4 regions of the Paracoccus seriniphilus genome follow, and region 4 is predicted to be linked to each of the others. Evidence: riboswitches for the same ligand, from Rfam matches in the RefSeq annotation. Region 4 holds a riboswitch; each other region holds the start of a gene.
The links. A riboswitch is a leader RNA that binds a small molecule or an ion and turns the genes downstream of it on or off. The one in region 4 is predicted to bind thiamine pyrophosphate.
Positions count from the first base shown of each region.

Region 1: it holds a riboswitch for thiamine pyrophosphate, as region 4 does, so the genes downstream of both, JHW44_RS19090 (YkoF family thiamine/hydroxymethylpyrimidine-binding protein) here and JHW44_RS13390 (thiamine ABC transporter substrate-binding protein) in region 4, are expected to answer to the same signal.
Region 2: it holds a riboswitch for thiamine pyrophosphate, as region 4 does, so the genes downstream of both, thiC (phosphomethylpyrimidine synthase ThiC) here and JHW44_RS13390 (thiamine ABC transporter substrate-binding protein) in region 4, are expected to answer to the same signal.
Region 3: it holds a riboswitch for thiamine pyrophosphate, as region 4 does, so the genes downstream of both, thiD (bifunctional hydroxymethylpyrimidine kinase/phosphomethylpyrimidine kinase) here and JHW44_RS13390 (thiamine ABC transporter substrate-binding protein) in region 4, are expected to answer to the same signal.

Region 1 is NZ_CP067132.1:133,905-138,196, forward strand. Features, by position in the region: gene JHW44_RS19075 (alcohol dehydrogenase family protein) at 1-193, opposite strand, end outside; gene JHW44_RS19080 (TetR/AcrR family transcriptional regulator) at 266-784, shown strand; gene JHW44_RS19085 (hypothetical protein) at 912-1,970, shown strand; TPP riboswitch at 1,999-2,105, shown strand; gene JHW44_RS19090 (YkoF family thiamine/hydroxymethylpyrimidine-binding protein) at 2,096-2,707, shown strand; gene JHW44_RS19095 (ABC transporter permease) at 2,731-3,486, shown strand; gene JHW44_RS19100 (ABC transporter ATP-binding protein) at 3,479-4,222, shown strand; gene JHW44_RS19105 (ABC transporter substrate-binding protein) at 4,219-4,292, shown strand, end outside.
Region 2 is NZ_CP067129.1:1,150,947-1,155,238, reverse strand. Features, by position in the region: gene JHW44_RS05705 (cation:proton antiporter) at 1-752, opposite strand, end outside; gene thiC (phosphomethylpyrimidine synthase ThiC) at 874-2,676, opposite strand; TPP riboswitch at 2,776-2,899, opposite strand; gene JHW44_RS05695 (Hint domain-containing protein) at 3,055-4,056, shown strand; gene JHW44_RS05690 (hypothetical protein) at 4,171-4,292, opposite strand, start outside.
Region 3 is NZ_CP067129.1:2,175,548-2,179,839, forward strand. Features, by position in the region: gene tatB (Sec-independent protein translocase protein TatB) at 1-443, opposite strand, end outside; gene JHW44_RS10640 (twin-arginine translocase TatA/TatE family subunit) at 466-699, opposite strand; gene JHW44_RS10645 (MarC family protein) at 858-1,475, shown strand; gene JHW44_RS10650 (retropepsin-like aspartic protease family protein) at 1,475-2,050, shown strand; TPP riboswitch at 2,088-2,192, shown strand; gene thiD (bifunctional hydroxymethylpyrimidine kinase/phosphomethylpyrimidine kinase) at 2,248-3,051, shown strand; gene JHW44_RS10660 (FAD-dependent oxidoreductase) at 3,048-4,040, shown strand; gene thiS (sulfur carrier protein ThiS) at 4,018-4,206, shown strand; gene JHW44_RS10670 (thiazole synthase) at 4,208-4,292, shown strand, end outside.
Region 4 is NZ_CP067129.1:2,733,463-2,737,754, reverse strand. Features, by position in the region: gene JHW44_RS13395 (ABC transporter permease family protein) at 1-527, opposite strand, end outside; gene JHW44_RS13390 (thiamine ABC transporter substrate-binding protein) at 503-1,489, opposite strand; TPP riboswitch at 1,524-1,625, opposite strand; gene mutS (DNA mismatch repair protein MutS) at 1,726-4,292, shown strand, end outside.

The DNA of each region.
Region 1 (4,292 bases), on a different replicon from region 4:
CGCCGCGCACGCTCCTGGAATACCAGCCGGTCCGCGTGTTCACGTCGGTATTGTTCAGCGCCGCCGCGCCCACACGCAGCAAGACTTCATCCGCTGCGGGCTGGGGCACCGGCAGATCCTCGCGCCACTGCAGCTTGTCCAGACCGCCATGGCCGGTCAGAACCACGCCCTTCATGGTTTCGGGAACAGTCATCGCGATCACCTCGTCTTGGTAGAATGTTTGCTCTACTTGCTCGGGTAGAGCAAACATTCTACATGGTCAAGCATGAGCGATATGATGACCAGAATTTCAGCCGGGCTTGAGCGCGCATTCGCCACGGGTGGCTTTGCACAACCAAGCGTCGAGGATTTGCGCGATGCCGCCGGGGTCAGCCTGCGCACGCTGTACAAATACACCCCCTCGCGCAGCGACATGGTCTATGCCGCGCTGGAGTATCGGCACCGGCGCTATCTGGCGCATGTCCTTGATGATCTGCCTCGGGATCCGCGCCGGGCCGTGCTGGACCTGATGGATCGGGTCGGCGGTTGGATGATCGCCGAGGCCTCGCACGGCTGCCTGTTTCACGCCGCCGTTGCTGCCGCCCCCGGCGACGCAAGATTGCGCGACCTGCTGGAGCGCCACAAATCCGAGGTCGCTGCGCGTGCCGCAGCCGCAACCGGGCTGGAAGGTCGGGAAGTGGCCCTGTTGCTGATCGTGGAAGGTCTGACCCAGACCTGGCCTCTGCATCGGGAAAAGGCCGTCAGCAGTGCGAAGCTGTTGGCGCAGGGCTTGCTTGGCTCATAGATCGCAACCACGGGGAAACCCGCTTGCCTGCAGAGCGGCAAGGCCGCACCTTGCAAAACGGCCACAGCCGCCATCGGGCAGATCGGCCACGACTGGAACCGGACGCAATTCAGAGTCTTGATCAGGAATGTTATACATCCATATCGGCACCCAGAAGACCGGATCATCCTCCATTCAGCACGTTCTGAATATGAATGCGCCGTTTCTGGAAAAGCACTCGCTGCGCTATCTGCATGCGGGCCGCCAGAAGCCGGCTGACATGCGCATCCACCACAATCCGGTGGCGGCCATGCTGCTGTCGGGGGATGGCGCGCGTTTCGGCCGCGAACTGCACAGGGAACTGGCACGATCCCGGTGTCGCGATGCCATCCTCAGCGGCGAATTGCTCTCTCAGCCCGGCGTGGCGACACGCCTGCATGACATCCTGCCCGAACCCTTGCAGGATCAAACCAGGATCGTGGTCTATCTCAGACGCCCCGATCTTTACGTCGAGAGCCTGTTCAAACAGCGGGTCAAGGCCGATGCCACAACATCCACGGCCCGACAATTTCTGCGTCAGCATCACGCCAGGCTGCTGCACAGCCAGATCATCGACGAATATGCGGACAGTTTCGGAGAGCAGAGCATCATCCTGCGCCCCTATGACCCTTGTCACCTGCTGAATGGCAATGCTGTTGATGACTTTCTCAATGTCCTTGGCATCACCGAAACCGCCGATCTGATCACGCCGGCCGAGCCCGCCAATACTTCCTTTTCGCTGGCCTTCAGCCAGATGTCCGGGCTGGCCGTCCGACAACTGCAGCTGACCGCTCCGGCGATCACGAGCGCGGCCCAGAAACTGGCGCCGGCAGGAATTTCCAGATCGCGCGATGTCTATCATCTGGACAGACGCCGCTGGATCGTGTCGCAGCACGCCGATCAGATCGAAGCCCTGCGACGCCGGTTCCGACCCGATCTGGAGGCGCTGTTCGATCTGTCCGATCTGAGCGAAGGTGCCAAGGATCCCTTTCCGACCGAGAAAGAGCAGATCAAGTTGATGCGCGACGCCAGCGCCGCAATATTCAGGATATTGCCCTATCTGCAGGAAGAGCGGAAACCGCCATCGCTGCGCCGCGCAATCTCGCAATATTTGCCGGGATCGCCATTTCGGCACGGCTTCGCGTTTCGACGCCGCCCGGACGCTTGACAGCAGCATGCCATTGCCCGATGTTGCGCGCCATAAACGGGGGTGCTCACAGCGGGGCTGAGATGCGCATTGCAGCGCGAACCCTTCACAGCTGATCCGGGTAATGCCGGCGGAGCGAGGATCGCATGTTCATTGGCGCACAAGTGTCTCTTTATCCGATGACCTCGGATTTCGTTCAGGTCATCATGTCCGGGCTGAAGGCCCTGGACCCCTATCGTGACGATCTGCGCATCGAGACTGATGACATGTCCACGCTGATGGTCGGCGCGCCCGGTCCGCTGATTGATGCGATCCGCGACCTGTTCGCGACGACGGCACGCAATCCTGCCCATTCGACCATGCATGTCACCCTGTCGCGCGGCTGCCCCGGTGAACCCGATGATCCATCCTGCCGTTGCGACATTCTGGCCATAGCCCAGAATACACCGCTGGCGCAGCGACAGCTTCAGGCACAAGAGGCCGTGGCTGAAGCCCCGGATATGGGCGTGCAGATCGATGTGCAGTTTTCCCTGTATGTGCTGGGCCAGGATCGGCATATGGACGAAATCTACGGCTGCATCGAGTTCCTGAAATCCTCGGGCACCTTCCTGCGTTCCAAGAACTTCTGCACCCGCCTGCGCGGCGATGCCGGCGCGGTCTTCGAAACGCTGCGGCAGGCATTCCTGCGCTTTGGTCCAGCCGAGGGACATGTGACCATCGATCTGACCGCCTCGGCCAACAGCCCCAGCAAAGATTGAGGCTGCAGCGCAAGGAAAGCCTCATGCTGACCCGCGTCCTGCCGACCTTGATCCTTGCCGTCCTGCTGCTGGCGGGATGGGAGGTCTATTGCCACATGGCGGATGTCTCGCCGCTGATCCTGCCGCCGCCTTCCGGGGTATTCCGGGCGCTGATGCAGAACCGCGCCGAGATCGGCATGCATGCCGGTGTGACGCTGGCGGTGGCGACGCTGGGTTTTTCGCTGTCGGTGGGCTTTGCCTTTGTCACCTCGGTGCTGCTGCATTTCAATGGCTGGGCCGAACGAGGGCTGATGCCGCTGTTCGTGGCCAGCCAGACCGTGCCGCTGGTCGCGCTGGCGCCGCTGATGATCCTGTGGTTCGGCTTTGGCCTGCTGCCCAAGGTCCTGCTGGTGATCCTTGTCACTTTCTTTCCGATGCTGCTCAGCCTGTTGTCGGGCTATCGTCAAACCCCGCCTGCTTTCCGTGAATTGCTGGGGTCTATGGGCGCGGGCCGCTGGAGCGTATTTCGCCGCGCCACGCTTCCCTCGGCGCGTGCGGCATTTCTGGCGGGCCTGCGGATTTCGGCCACCTATGCGATCGTCGCGACGATCTTTGCCGAATATGCCGGGGCACGGCGCGGGCTGGGCATCTATATCCTGTCGGCCAAGAACAATTTCCGGGCCGATCTGGTGTTGGCCGCAGTGGTCGTATCGGCCTGCCTGACCCTGACCCTGCTGGGCGTGCTGCGGCTGATAGACCGGCTGACCGCCAAGGGGCCAGAGGCCCGCAGCCATGCTTGAGATCCGCAAGCTGTCGATCCGCACCAGAGAACGCGAATTGCTGTCAGAGCTGTCGCTTTCGCTGGCCGACGGGACCATGACCGCGCTGATCGGCCCCTCGGGCTGCGGCAAGACCTCGGTGCTGAAATGGCTGGCCGGCATCCTGCCCGATGCCATGCAGGAAAGTGGACAGTTGCTTCTGGATGGCGTCCCCGTGACACGCCCGCATCCGGCCCTGTGCTATCAACCGCAAAGCGATGCGCTGTTTCCATGGCTGACCATCATCCAGAATGCGGCCATCGGGCTGGAAATTGCCGGACTTTCGCGCGATCATGCCCGCCAGCAAGTGGCCCCGCTTTTTGCAACCTTCGGTCTGGAAGGCTGCGAGCAGATGTTCCCCGCTCAGTTGTCCGGCGGAATGCGCCAACGCGCAGCCTTCCTGCGCACCGTCGTTCAGGAAGGCCGCTTCATCCTGCTGGACGAGCCGTTCTCGGCGCTGGACGCCGTGACCCGCCTGCGCATGCAGGACTGGCTGCTGCAAAGATTGCACGAACGCCCGCGCGGAGTTCTGCTGGTCACGCATGATCTGCATGAGGCCGCGACGCTGGCAGACCGGATCATCGTCATGTCATCCGGTCCCGGCCGCATCATTGCCGATATCCCGGTAACCACCCCGCGCGACCAACGCGACGAAGCAACGCTTGCGCCCCTGCGTGACCGATTGAAATCCCTGCTGCTGAAGGAGACCACGACTTGATCCGCCCTCTTATATTTGCCGCGACCCTGATCGCGCCCCTGTCGGCCCTGGCCGAAACGCCGGTGACCAT
Region 2 (4,292 bases), 1.2 Mb from region 4:
TCGGCCCCGACATAGGCCAGATAGGGCACGGCCACGGATACCGACAGCTGCGCCAGCTCATAGCGGCTGAACCACTGCATCAGCAGCAACGCCATCCGGGCGACCAGCAGGCCCGTGATCACCCCGCCGCCAATCAGCATGGGGAACTGACTGAAAGCCTGAGAAAAGCTGGGGTCGGGCACCCCCAGCATCACAAAGCTCATGAACAGGCCGAACAGCGCGATGGCGGCGGCGTCGTTCAGCAGGCTTTCGCCTTCGATGATCCGGGACAGACGTCGTGGTGCCGACAAAGAGCGGAAAATCCCAACAACGGCCGAAGGATCGGTGGTCGAGACGATCGAACCGACCAGCAGGCAGACCACCAGCGGCAGATCGCTGACCCATGCCAGTGCATAGCCGATCATCAGCGTTGCCGCGACCACGGCCACCACGGCCAACGTCAGGATCGGCACCCAGTCATCGAACATCCGCCGGACATTCATCCCCAACGTTGCCTGAAACAGCAGGGTCGGCAGGAACACGTAAAGGAAGACATTCGAGCGGATCGGCAGCGCCAGTATCGCCTCGGCGACAGGATTCAGCGCATCGGTCAGATCGGTCCGCAGAAAGAATATCGCGCCGGCGCCAATCAGAATGCCCAGACATGCAAGGATCACGCTATAGGGCAGTGACAGCCGCGCAGCCAAGGGCTCGGCCGCCGCGATGACAAGAAACAGCAACGCCGTTATCGAAATCAGAAGCGCAATATCCATAGTATTGAGATAGCGGGAAAAACCGTCTCAGGGAATACAGAGGGTGACGGCTTTGCCACGCATTCTCGTGACCGGTGCAGCACAATCACAGGCAGATTGCGCCGCACCGGCCCTGGCGGGCCTAGCCCTCGACCGGCATATAGAGATCTCCGCCGTCGCGATATTTCTCGGCCATTTCTTCCATGCCCTTGGAGCGGGCCTCAGCACGGATGTCATGGCTGATCTTCATCGAGCAGAACTTCGGGCCGCACATGGAACAGAAATGCGCCACCTTGTGCGCCTCCTTGGGCAGGGTCTGATCGTGGAACGAGCGCGCCGTTTCCGGGTCGAGCGACAGGTTGAACTGGTCTTCCCAACGGAACTCGAAACGGGCCCGTGACAGGGCGTCATCGCGCAGTTTCGCCGCCGGATGACCCTTGGCCAGATCGGCCGCATGGGCGGCGATCTTATAGGTGATCACACCGGTTTTCACGTCGTCGCGGTCAGGCAGGCCCAGATGTTCCTTGGGGGTGACATAGCACAGCATCGCGGTGCCGAACCAACCGATCATCGCCGCACCGATGGCACTGGTGATATGGTCATAGCCCGGCGCGATATCGGTGGTCAGCGGCCCAAGCGTATAGAAAGGCGCCTCGCCGCAATGGGTCAGCTGCTTGTCCATGTTCTCCTTGATCTTGTGCATCGGCACATGACCCGGACCTTCGATCATCACCTGGCAATCCTTGGCCCAGGCGATCTGCGTCAGCTCTCCAAGGGTTTCCAGCTCGGCGAATTGGGCAGCGTCATTGGCGTCGGCAATCGAGCCAGGCCGCAACCCGTCACCCAGGCTGAAGCTGACATCATAGGCGCGCATGATGTCGCAGATTTCGTCGAAATGCTCGTAAAGGAAGCTCTCGCGGTGATGATGCAGGCACCATTTCGCCATGATCGAACCGCCACGGCTGACGATGCCGGTCACGCGTTCGGCGGTCAGATGGATGAAAGGCAGGCGCACGCCAGCGTGGATGGTGAAATAATCCACGCCCTGCTCGGCCTGTTCGATCAGCGTGTCGCGGAACACCTCCCAGGACAGATCCTCGGCCACGCCGCCGACCTTTTCCAGCGCCTGATACAGTGGCACCGTGCCGATCGGCACCGGGCTGTTGCGGATGATCCAGTCGCGGATGTTGTGGATATTGCGCCCGGTGGACAGATCCATGACGGTATCGGCCCCCCAACGCGTGGCCCAGACCATCTTTTCGACTTCCTCTTCCATCGAGGAGGTCACCGCCGAATTGCCGATATTGGCGTTGATCTTGACCAGGAAATTGCGGCCGATCGCCATGGGTTCGATTTCGGGGTGGTTGATATTGGCGGGAATGATCGCGCGCCCGCTGGCCACTTCCTGACGGACGAATTCCGGCGTCACATGGTCGGGAATGGATGCACCCCAGTCATGTCCGTCGCGCACCAGTTTCTCCTTGGCGGCACGCCGGCCCAGATTTTCTCGGATTGCGACGAACTCCATTTCCGGCGTCACGATACCGGCGCGGGCATAGGCCATCTGGCTGACCGCCTTGCCCTTCCTGGCGCGCAATGGCTGATTGCGAACCGGGAATTCAGGCGTCAGCCGGTCGCCCGAAACAAAGCCATTGTCCTCGGGCTTGACCTGCCGCCCCTCGTAGCGTTCGACATCACCGCGCGCCATGATCCAGCTTTCGCGCAGGCGCGGCAGCCCCCTGTTGATGTCGATCTGCGCCTCGGGATCGGAATAGGGACCGGAACTGTCATAGACGGTGACCGGCGGCTCCATGGCCGAAACATGCAGGTCGATCTCACGCATGGGCACGCGAATGTCGGGATGAAGCTCGCCTGCGTGCCAGACCTTGCGGGAGGCCGGCAAGGGGCCGGTGGTGATCTGCGGGATAGGTCTTTGATCGTTCATGCGCGTCTCCTCAAGCACAACTCGAAAAGACCCGAGATGATGTATGAGGCAGAAAGCGACCGGTAACGGCCATGATCGGCCGCAACGGCCCAAGGAACGCGATTCGTCCCTCGGTCTTCCTACGCCAGTCTCAACTGGGTCAGGTTCAAAGGGTCGCGTCACCGCAGGTTGCCCTGCCAATCAGCCTCTCAGTCCCTTCGGCGGGACTCCCCTGACAGGGCGCAAGATTTCCGAACTGCCGGCTATTGTCAACCATTGTCGAAGAATCGATCACTCCGGAAAGCACGCAGCGAACCTATCCCAAAGAACGTTTCCATTCAGGCCCGGACTGTCGTAAAGTTTATTCAATATATTTTTCAGATAGTGAGATTTTACCCGATGCCGACGAGTTTCAACGAGCAAGTCTGGACGCTTGATCCATACGCGCCTCCGCCTGAAGGAACGGTCCTGACCGTCAGCCTCGTCACGCTTACCGACGAAAATGACGATGATGAAATCCTCGGCAGCTCGGGTGACGAACTCAATGGTGAGCCGATCTCGAACAGTTTCCCCGGCGATACGGTGACAGTTCGTCTGGCTGATGGCAGCGAACAGACCATCACGGGAATCACCTTTGGAATGGCGGATGGCACTGCCTATTTCACGCCTACCGACGGCTCGATCCTGACGGATGCGACACTTGTCAGCACGACATTTGTCCTTGGCCAGGGTGGTGTCTCTCGCGACGATCTGGGGCCCGTATGTTTCACGCTTGGAACGCAGATGACCGGGGCGGATGGCTCTGCCGTTCTCATTGATGACCTGAAGGTCGGCGATCAGGTGATGACCACAACCAACGGGTATGAGACCGTCAAGACGATCCGCTGGATTGCGCGCCGCACGATCGATCGCGATGAACTGAAATCCAATCACAAGCTTTTCCCGGTGCGGATCACGGCCGGTGCCCTGGGCGAGGGATTGCCCCATCGCGATCTGGTCGTGTCGCGTCAGCATCGCATGCTTGTGCGTTCCAAGGTGGCCCAACGGATGTTCGGGCAGGACGAGGTTCTGATCTCTGCCGTGCGCCTGTGCCCCCTGCCCGGCGTCTATATCGATGATGCGGTCGAAAGCGTTACCTATGTCCACCTTCTGTTCGACGATCATGAGATCCTGATTGCCGAAGGCTGTGCCACGGAAAGCCTGTTTACCGGCCCCGCCGCCCTGCACGCGCTGGAGTTCGAGGCGCGCCAAGAGCTGTTCTCGATCTTTCCGGAACTGAAATCGCGCGTGCACGCGCCACAACCGGCCCGTATCATTCCCAAGGGTGCGCGGCAAAAGCAGCTGATCAACCGTCATGCAATGAACGACATTCCAATTCAGGCCGGACAGCCAGCCGCCTGATCCGCCACTGAACACATGTGAAAAGACGCGCGAAGGCAGTGCTTTCGCGCGTCTTTCGTGACGGGATCGGTTTCTTCGTCCCTTCGTTTCCACGTCGGCAAATGCCGTCATGTGTCAACGGTCACCACGGCTGGAAGGGTCGATCAGCCCGCTGGACGGGAAAACGGTCACGGTAATCAGCCGATCACCGTCAATGTCGCGACGCACCAGCTCCTTGCCGATCAGGACCGATTTAG
Region 3 (4,292 bases), 560 kb from region 4:
TGCCGCGCCCCCGCAGGCTGGGTCGCTTCGGATGTGGCAGGGGCAGCCGGTGCTGGCGCAGAAGCGCCAGTCTTGCCCTCTTCCGGAGCCTTGGCCCCGGAGGGTCCGGTCCCGAGGCCCGGATCCGGCTTGGCCGTCTCTTTCGGGCCGGGAACCTTGGGATCCCATTTCTCGAAACGCTCTGCGGCGCGATCCAGCGCGTCCAGCCCCAATGCCTTTTTCGAAGTCAGCGATTTCATGTCGCGCAAGCTGCCCGCGGCCTCATCCAGCCCAGAACCCTTGGCGGCATCTTCCATCGCCGAGGTGAATTCGCGCGCCATTCCCCGCGCCTTGGCGGTAAAGCGCCCCAGCGAATGGAACAGATGCGGCAGATCCTTGGGACCGACCACGATCAGCGCCACAACGCCAATCACCAAAAGCTCGGTCCAGCCGATATCGAACATGATGTGCCGCGCCCCGTCCGAATCAGCTGCGGTCGGTGTTGTTCGGCGTCACGTCGCGCGCCTGTTCACCGGGCGTATCCGTGGTGTCCTCGACGGCTTTTTCGATCTCTTCCGAGCCGTCCTTGACGCCTTTCTTGAAGGCCGTGATACCCTTGCCCACTTCTCCCATGAGGGACGAAATCTTGCCACGTCCGAACAGGACCAGCACGACAACCGCGATCAGAAGAAGGCCGGGAAGGCCGATATTGTTCAGCATACGAAACTCCCTTGTCGGACGGATCCTCCGCCCGCGGGTCAGATTTAGGGCCTTGCAGGCAGGATTGCAAAGCCCGAATCGGTCACGATTGAGTTCGGGCGCATTCTATTTTCGGTTCCTGCGCTTGGCAGAGCATCCGACGCGGGCGATAAGGTGGCATGGACCTGTCGCTTTACATCACCGCATTCGTCACGCTGTTCGTGGTCATCGACCCGATCGGGCTGACCCCGATCTTCATTGCGCTGACCCCCGGAATGAATGCCGCGCAGCGCCGCCATATCGGCTTTCGCGCCGTGGTCATTGCCGCCGTGCTTCTGATGCTGTTCGGTGTTGCGGGCGAAGCGATCCTGTCTGCCGTCGGCATTTCGATCTCGGCCTTTCGTGTCGCAGGCGGCATGCTGCTGTTCCTGACCGCCCTCGACATGCTGTTCGAAAGGCGCACCGAACGTCGCGAGGGTCAGGGCAGCGCCGATCCCGAGGCGCAGGACCCTTCGGTCTTTCCGCTGGCCATGCCGCTGCTGGCCGGACCGGGCGCATTGGCCACGATGATTCTGCTGGGCGGACAGGACAGCGGCTGGCTGCATCTGTTGCTGATCAATCTGGTGATGCTGGCAGTGCTGCTGATCGCGATGGTGCTGTTTCACCTGTCCACCCCGCTGGCACGGGTTCTGGGGCGCACCGGTGTCATGGTCGTCACCCGTCTGCTGGGCATGTTGCTGGCCGCGCTTTCCGTCCAGTTCGTCTTTGACGGATTGAAGGGATCGGGGCTGTTCTGATGGCGACCGATGACGGCATGCGGCTGGCCTATTACATCGTGCTTCTGGTGGTGATCGGCGGCGCAGTGCTGTTCGAACTGTCTGGTCGCGGCAGCAAGGCGTTGCGGCAGTTGGGCCTGTGGGTCGTGATCTTTGCCGGCGCGTTCTTTGCCTCGGAACTGTGGATGAATGGCGGCCTGTCCGGTCAGCGACAGATGGTCACCAGTGGCGGGCGCATCGAGATCCCCGCCTCGCGGGACGGGCATTTTCACCTGACCGCGCAGCTGAATGGCGTCCCGGTCCGATTCATCGTCGATACCGGTGCCTCATCCATCGCCCTTGGCCCGGAAGACGCGCGACGCATCGGTATCGACACCGGAGATCTGGCCTATATCGGCACCGCCATGACCGCCAACGGTCAGGTCAAGACCGCGCCCGTGACCATCGACGAGCTGGCCATCGGCGATATCCTCGACCGCAATGTCCGGGCCTGGGTCATCGATGGTGATCTCGACGGCTCCTTGCTGGGCATGTCCTATCTGCGGACATTCGCCCGCGTCAGCTTTGAAAGCGATCTGCTGATTCTGCAGCGCTGAGGCTCTTGCCAGGCGCATCGCCCTGTCCTATCGTCGCGCCATTCCGTTGGGGTGCCCTGCTTGTCGGGGCTGAGAGGCCGCGTGCCAACCCATCGAACCTGATCCGGGCAATGCCGGCGTAGGGAACGGAGACAGAGTGGCCCCAGATCGCGCCACATCTCTTTGTCCCATGCCGCATCCCGAAAACGGAGGACGGCATGAAGGGCTCGGCAAGGTTACTGATCATCGCGGGATCCGACAGCGGCGGAGGCGCCGGGATTCAGGCCGATATCAAGACAGCTTCGGCACTGGGGGTCTATGCGGCGACCGCGATCACGGCCATCACCGCCCAGAACACCCAGGGCGTGCAGGCGGCGCAGGCGGTCTCACCCGAGATGGTTGCCCGGCAGATTCGCTCGGTTCTGGATGACATTGGCGCGGATGCGGTCAAAATCGGCATGCTGGGGTCGGCCCGGATCGTGCAGACCGTGGCGACCGAACTGCGCGATTTCGACGGCCCCGTGGTGCTGGACCCGGTCATGGTCGCAAAATCGGGCGACAGGTTGCTGGAATCCGACGCCATCTGCGCGCTGATCGGCCAGTTGCTGCCCCGCGCCACCCTGTTGACCCCCAATCTGCCCGAGGCCGCGCAACTGCTGGACCAGCCATCGGCCAGATCGGCCAACCAGATCTGCGAACAGGGTGCCGCGCTGAAGCGGCTGGGGGCGCGTGCGGTTCTGATGAAGGGCGGACATTCCCCAGATGCGGATTGTACCGACTGGCTGATCAGCGATGAACCGCCGCAGCATTTCACCTCGCCCCGGCTGGCCACATCCAACACCCATGGCACGGGCTGTTCGCTGTCTTCTGCGATCGCTGCGGGCCTGAGCAAGGGCGCATCGCTTGGCGAGGCCGTGCATGACGCCCATCACTGGCTGCATCGTGCAATTGCGCAGGCCGACGGGCTGCAGATCGGCAAGGGCCATGGCCCGGTGCATCATTTCCACGAGGTCTGGGCATGAAAAATCTTTTCACCGTTCTGGGCGCAGGGGTCGCGGGCCTCTGTGTGGCAACCGAACTGACCCGGCGCGGCGCCGCCGTGCAACTGGTCGATCCCGCCGGTCCGGCGGGACAGCATGCCTGTTCATGGTGGGCCGGCGGCATGCTGGCCCCCGATTGCGAAGGCGAAACCGCCGAGGAACCCGTCGTCCGGCTGGGCCGCGAGGCCGAGGGCTGGTGGCAGGCGGCAGGCGTTCCCGTCACCCGCCGCGGATCACTGGTGCTGGCACCGGGGCGCGACCGGGCCGAGCTGGACCGCTTTGCGCGGCGCACCGAAAACCATCGCTGGCTGGATCGCGACGAGTTGGGTCGGGCCGAACCCGCCCTTGCCCCGCGCTTTTCCCGCGCGCTGCATTTCTCGGCTGAATCACATATCTGCCCGCGTGACGCGCTGGACATCCTGACCCGCAGTCTGGCCAGCCAAGGGGTGCCCGTTCAGGCGGATGCACCGCGCGGGCAGATCATTGACTGTCGTGGGCTGGCCGCCGGGGACCGCCTGACCGACCTGCGCGGCGTGCGCGGGGAAATGGCGGTGTTGCGCGCGCCCGAGGTCCAGATATCGCGCCCCGTCAGATTGCTGCATCCGCGCCACCCGATTTACATCGTGCCGCGCGGCGATGGCGTCTACATGCTGGGCGCGACTCAGCTGGAAAGCGAGAATCGCGGCCCGGCGACGCTGCGCTCGGTCGTGGAACTGCTGAACACGGCCTACAGCCTGGACCCGGCCTTTGCCGAAGCCGCCGTGCTGGAACTGGGCGCCGATGCGCGCCCGGCATTCCCCGACAACCTGCCCCGCATCCGCCGTCATGAAGACAGGATCTTCGTGAACGGCCTGTTCCGCCACGGCTTCCTGCTTGCCCCCGCCATGGCGCGGATGGTGGCCGATCTGGTTCTTGAAGGCAAAATCCCCGAGGTGATGGATGAAGATCATGGTGAATGGCACCCCGCATGAGGTCGCCGCAACAACATTGGACGAGGCCTTGACCGAGCTTGGGTTTACCGATGCCCGCTTTGCCACGGCCGTGAATGAATCCTTCGTTCCAGCCGACCGGCGGGGCGATCAGCGACTGGAGGCCGGCGACCGGCTGGAAATCCTGTCGCCGATGCAAGGGGGCTAGGATGGTGCAATTCTATGACTGCGATCTGCCTTCGCGCCTGATGCTGGGCACGGCGCAATATCCCTCTCCGGCCGTATTGGCCGAGG
Region 4 (4,292 bases):
ATGTCGGCGGGCGCAAAGCCAAGGCTTTCCGCCAGGCGGAAACGTTCGACCGGAATGCTCTGCCAGCCCTGCAGAATCAGGCGAACCGACAGGGGCAGATTGAAGAAGACATGGGCCAGGATCACCCCTTGCCAGCCATAGACAGAAAATTCGCCCAGGCCGATGGCACGCAGCGTCTCGTTGATTGCGCCAGTCCTGCCGAATACGGCGATCAGCCCCATGATCGCCACGATCACGGGCAGGATGAAAGGGGCCCCCAGCAGGGTGACAAGGGCCCTGCGTCCCGGAAAGCGCCGCCGAGCCAGCGCACGGGCCACCGGCACCGCCAGAATGGCGGACAGCGCCGCCGACAGGGCTGCCTGCCAGATCGTGAACCAGACGGCGCGCCAATCCCATATCTGCAGTGCCGACAGACCCCTGGCCTGCCATGCAACTGCGGCCAGCGTGCCCAGGATCAGCGCGGCCAGCCCCGAAGCGACCGCGATTCCCCCGGCATCGCGCCTTACCGCGAAAATGCCTGCAGCCATTCATCCAGCGCCGGTTTGCGCAGCTCTTCTGCCTCGTCTTCGCTATAGAAAAGGGTCTTTTCGGGGCGCGGAAGGTTGCGCATCACCTCGGGCCATGCGTCCTGATCCAGCTTGGCGGGCAGGGACCAGTTGGCCAGCGGAATGGTTTTCTGGAAATCGGGCGTCAGGATCCAGTCCATGAAGCTCTGAGCCAGTTCCGGCTGATCGGTCGAGGCAAGCTGCGCGGCCAGTTCGGCCATGAAGTAATGCCCTTCGGGAAAGATCGCGGCATGTTTGCTTTGATCGTCTTCGGCGGCAATATGATAGGCGGGCGATGTCGTGTAGGACAGAACCATATCGGCCTCGCCCTCGGTGAACATGCCATAGCTTTCCGACCAGCCCTTGGTCACGGTCAGCACCTTGGGCGCCAGCCTTTCCCAGGCCTGCGCGGCGTCGTCACCATAGATGGCCTTGACCCACAGCAGCAGTGCCAGCCCTGAAATCGAGGAACGTGGGTCCTGCAGGACGATCTTCAGGTCGTCAGGCGCTGCCAGCAGCTCTTCGAAGCTTGCGGGCGGGTTTTCAAGACGCGTGTCGTCATAAATGAAGGCGGTTTCACCCCAGTTATAGGGCAGAAAGATGTCATCCTGCCATGCGACGGGCAGAGACAGATTCGACACATCCTGACCATGCGGCGCAAACAGCCCCGAGGCACGCGCGCGGGCGGTGACGTCGGTGTTCAGGCCAAAGACGATATCGGCCTCGGTCTTCTCGCCCTCCATCAGGATGCGGGGCAGGATGTCGCCAGTGACGAATTTCAGATCGCATTCGCAGAAGGATTCGAAACCTTCCTCGATTTGCGGGCCGGGACCCCATTCGCTGGCGATGTAATCGCCGGCATAGACGGTCAGAACGGGCTTTTCCTGCGCGGCTGCTGACGTGGCGGTCAGCAGGGCAAGGGTCAGGACAGTCGGTTTCAACATCGCCGGGCCTCCTTTCAGGTTCTGATTGCGAAAGAAAGGACAGCGAAACCTTCCCTCCGCCGGCGCTAACCGGATCAGGTTCAACGGGTCCGCGAATCGCGTCTCAGCCCGGTGCCGGGCCCCCCGAGGTATGCGATGAACATAGTGCGGCGGATGAATGCTGCAAGGTGAAAGCGCGGTTTTCAAGCCGGGCGCAGACAGCTAGAACCGCCTCTAACCGCAGATGAAGGACCCCCATGAGCGATCAGCCCACCCCGATGATGGCGCAATATCTTGCGATCCGCGAGGCGAACCCCGGCGCGCTTCTGTTCTATCGTATGGGCGATTTCTACGAGATGTTCTTTGATGACGCAGTGCAGGCCGCCGCCGCGCTGGACATCGCCCTGACCAAGAGAGGCACGCATGGCGGACAGCCGATCCCGATGTGCGGCGTGCCGGTCCATGCGGCCGAAGGTTACCTGCTGACCCTGATCCGCAAGGGCTTTCGCGTTGCCATTGCGGAACAGATGGAAGACCCGGCCGAGGCCCGCAAGCGCGGCTCGAAATCGGTCGTGGCGCGCGATGTCGTGCGGTTGGTGACGCCGGGCACGCTGACCGAGGAAACCCTGCTGGAGGCGCGGCGTCACAACTTTCTGGCAGCCTTCGCGCAGATCCGCGAGGAAGGAGCGCTGGCATGGGTGGACATTTCGACCGGCGCATTTCAGGTCATGCCCTGTCCCCTGTCGCGCCTTGCGCCGGAACTGGCGCGGCTGGCACCGCGCGAATTGCTGGCGCTCGAGGGATCGGGGCTGGAAGATCTGGCGGCCGAATCCGACGCGCAACTGACCGATCTGCCTGCAGGCGCCTTTGACAGCACCGCCGGCGCGCGCAGGCTTTGTGCGCTTTACGGCGTGGAAACATTGGACGGCTTTGGCAGCTTTGAACGCGCCGAACTGTCGGCAATGGGTGCGATCGTCGACTACCTGGATATGACTCAAAAGGGCAAACTGCCGCTGATGCGCCCACCGGTCCGCGAATCCGCGGGAGGGGCGATGCAGATCGATGCGGCAACCCGGCGCAATCTGGAGCTGACGCAGGCCCTGTCCGGTGGCCGCGAAGGTTCGCTGCTGACGGCGATTGACCGCACGGTGACGGCAGCAGGTGGACGCTTGCTGGAGCGGCGCATCAGTGCGCCGTCGCGGGATCTGGCGCTGATACAGGCCCGGCAGGACGCCGTGGCGCAACTGGTCGAGGATCGGCGGCTGGCCACTGATCTGCGCGAGGCCCTTGGCCGCGTGCCCGATATGGACCGTGCGCTGTCACGTCTGGCGCTGGAGCGCGGCGGCCCGCGTGATCTGGCTGCGATCCGCGCTGGTCTGACGCAGGGGGCGCTGATTGCCGAAACGGTGGCACCGGATTCCGCGCAGATCCTGCGCGAGGCCGCCGCCGATCTGACCGGCCATGACGAACTGATCGATCTTCTGGATGATGCCTTGGTCGCCGAACCGCCGTTGCTGGCCCGCGACGGCGGCTTCGTTGCGCCGGGCTTTGACGAGGATCTGGACGAGACCCGGCGTCTGCGCGACGAAGGTCGCGCGGTGATTGCGGGAATGCAGGCGCAATATGCGGAACTCTCGGGGGTCAGCAGCCTCAAGATCAAGCATAACAACGTGCTGGGCTATTTCATCGAGACGACCGCCACCCATGCTGAAAAGATGCTGGCGCCGCCCTTGAATGAGACCTTCATCCATCGCCAGACCACGGCCAATCAGATCCGCTTTACCACCGTGGAACTGTCCGAGCTGGAAACACGCATCCTCAATGCCCGTGACCGCGCACTGGAGACCGAGCGAGAGATATTCGCCCGGCTGCGTTCGGCGGTGCTGGCGCAGGCGGGTCCGATCGGGACAGCGGCGCGGGCGCTGGCCGAGATCGACCTGACAGCCGCCTTTGCCGATATTGCCGCAGGTGAGGGCTGGACGCGTCCGCAGATGGATGACAGCCGTGCCTTTCAGATCGAGGGTGGCCGTCACCCTGTTGTCGAACGTGCGCTGAAGCGCAAATCGGAAAGCTTCGTGGCCAATGACTGCGACCTGACCAGCGGGGAAACACCTGCAATCTGGCTGCTGACCGGTCCGAACATGGCGGGTAAATCGACCTTCCTGCGCCAGAACGCCCTGATCGCGGTGCTGGCGCAGGCGGGCTCTTTCGTGCCGGCCCGGCGCGCGCATATCGGTCTGGTCAGCCAGCTGTTCAGCCGCGTGGGGGCCGCCGATGATCTGGCACGGGGGCGGTCGACCTTCATGGTCGAGATGGTGGAAACCGCGGCGATCCTGAATCAGGCCGATGATCATGCTCTGGTGATTCTGGATGAAATCGGGCGCGGCACGGCGACCTGGGATGGCCTGTCCATTGCCTGGGCGGTGATGGAGCATCTGCACGCCGCCAATCGTTGTCGCGCCCTGTTTGCCACCCATTACCACGAGATGACGGCCCTTTCCGCGCGTCTGGACGGGGTTGAAAATGCGACTGTGGCCGTGCGCGAATGGGAAGGCGATGTGATCTTCCTGCACGAGGTGCGCAAGGGCGCGGCAGATCGCAGTTATGGGGTGCAGGTGGCGCGGCTGGCCGGGCTGCCCGCTTCGGTGGTCGAGCGCGCGCGCGAAGTTCTGGATGCGCTGGAATCTGGTGAACGCCAGGGGGCCTCGCGCCCGGCAGCCCTGATCGATGATCTGCCGCTGTTTCGCGCCGCGCCCCCTGTGGCCCAGCCCGCCAAAAGTCAGGCCAGCCCTCTGGACGCGCGGTTGAAAGACGTGCATCCCGA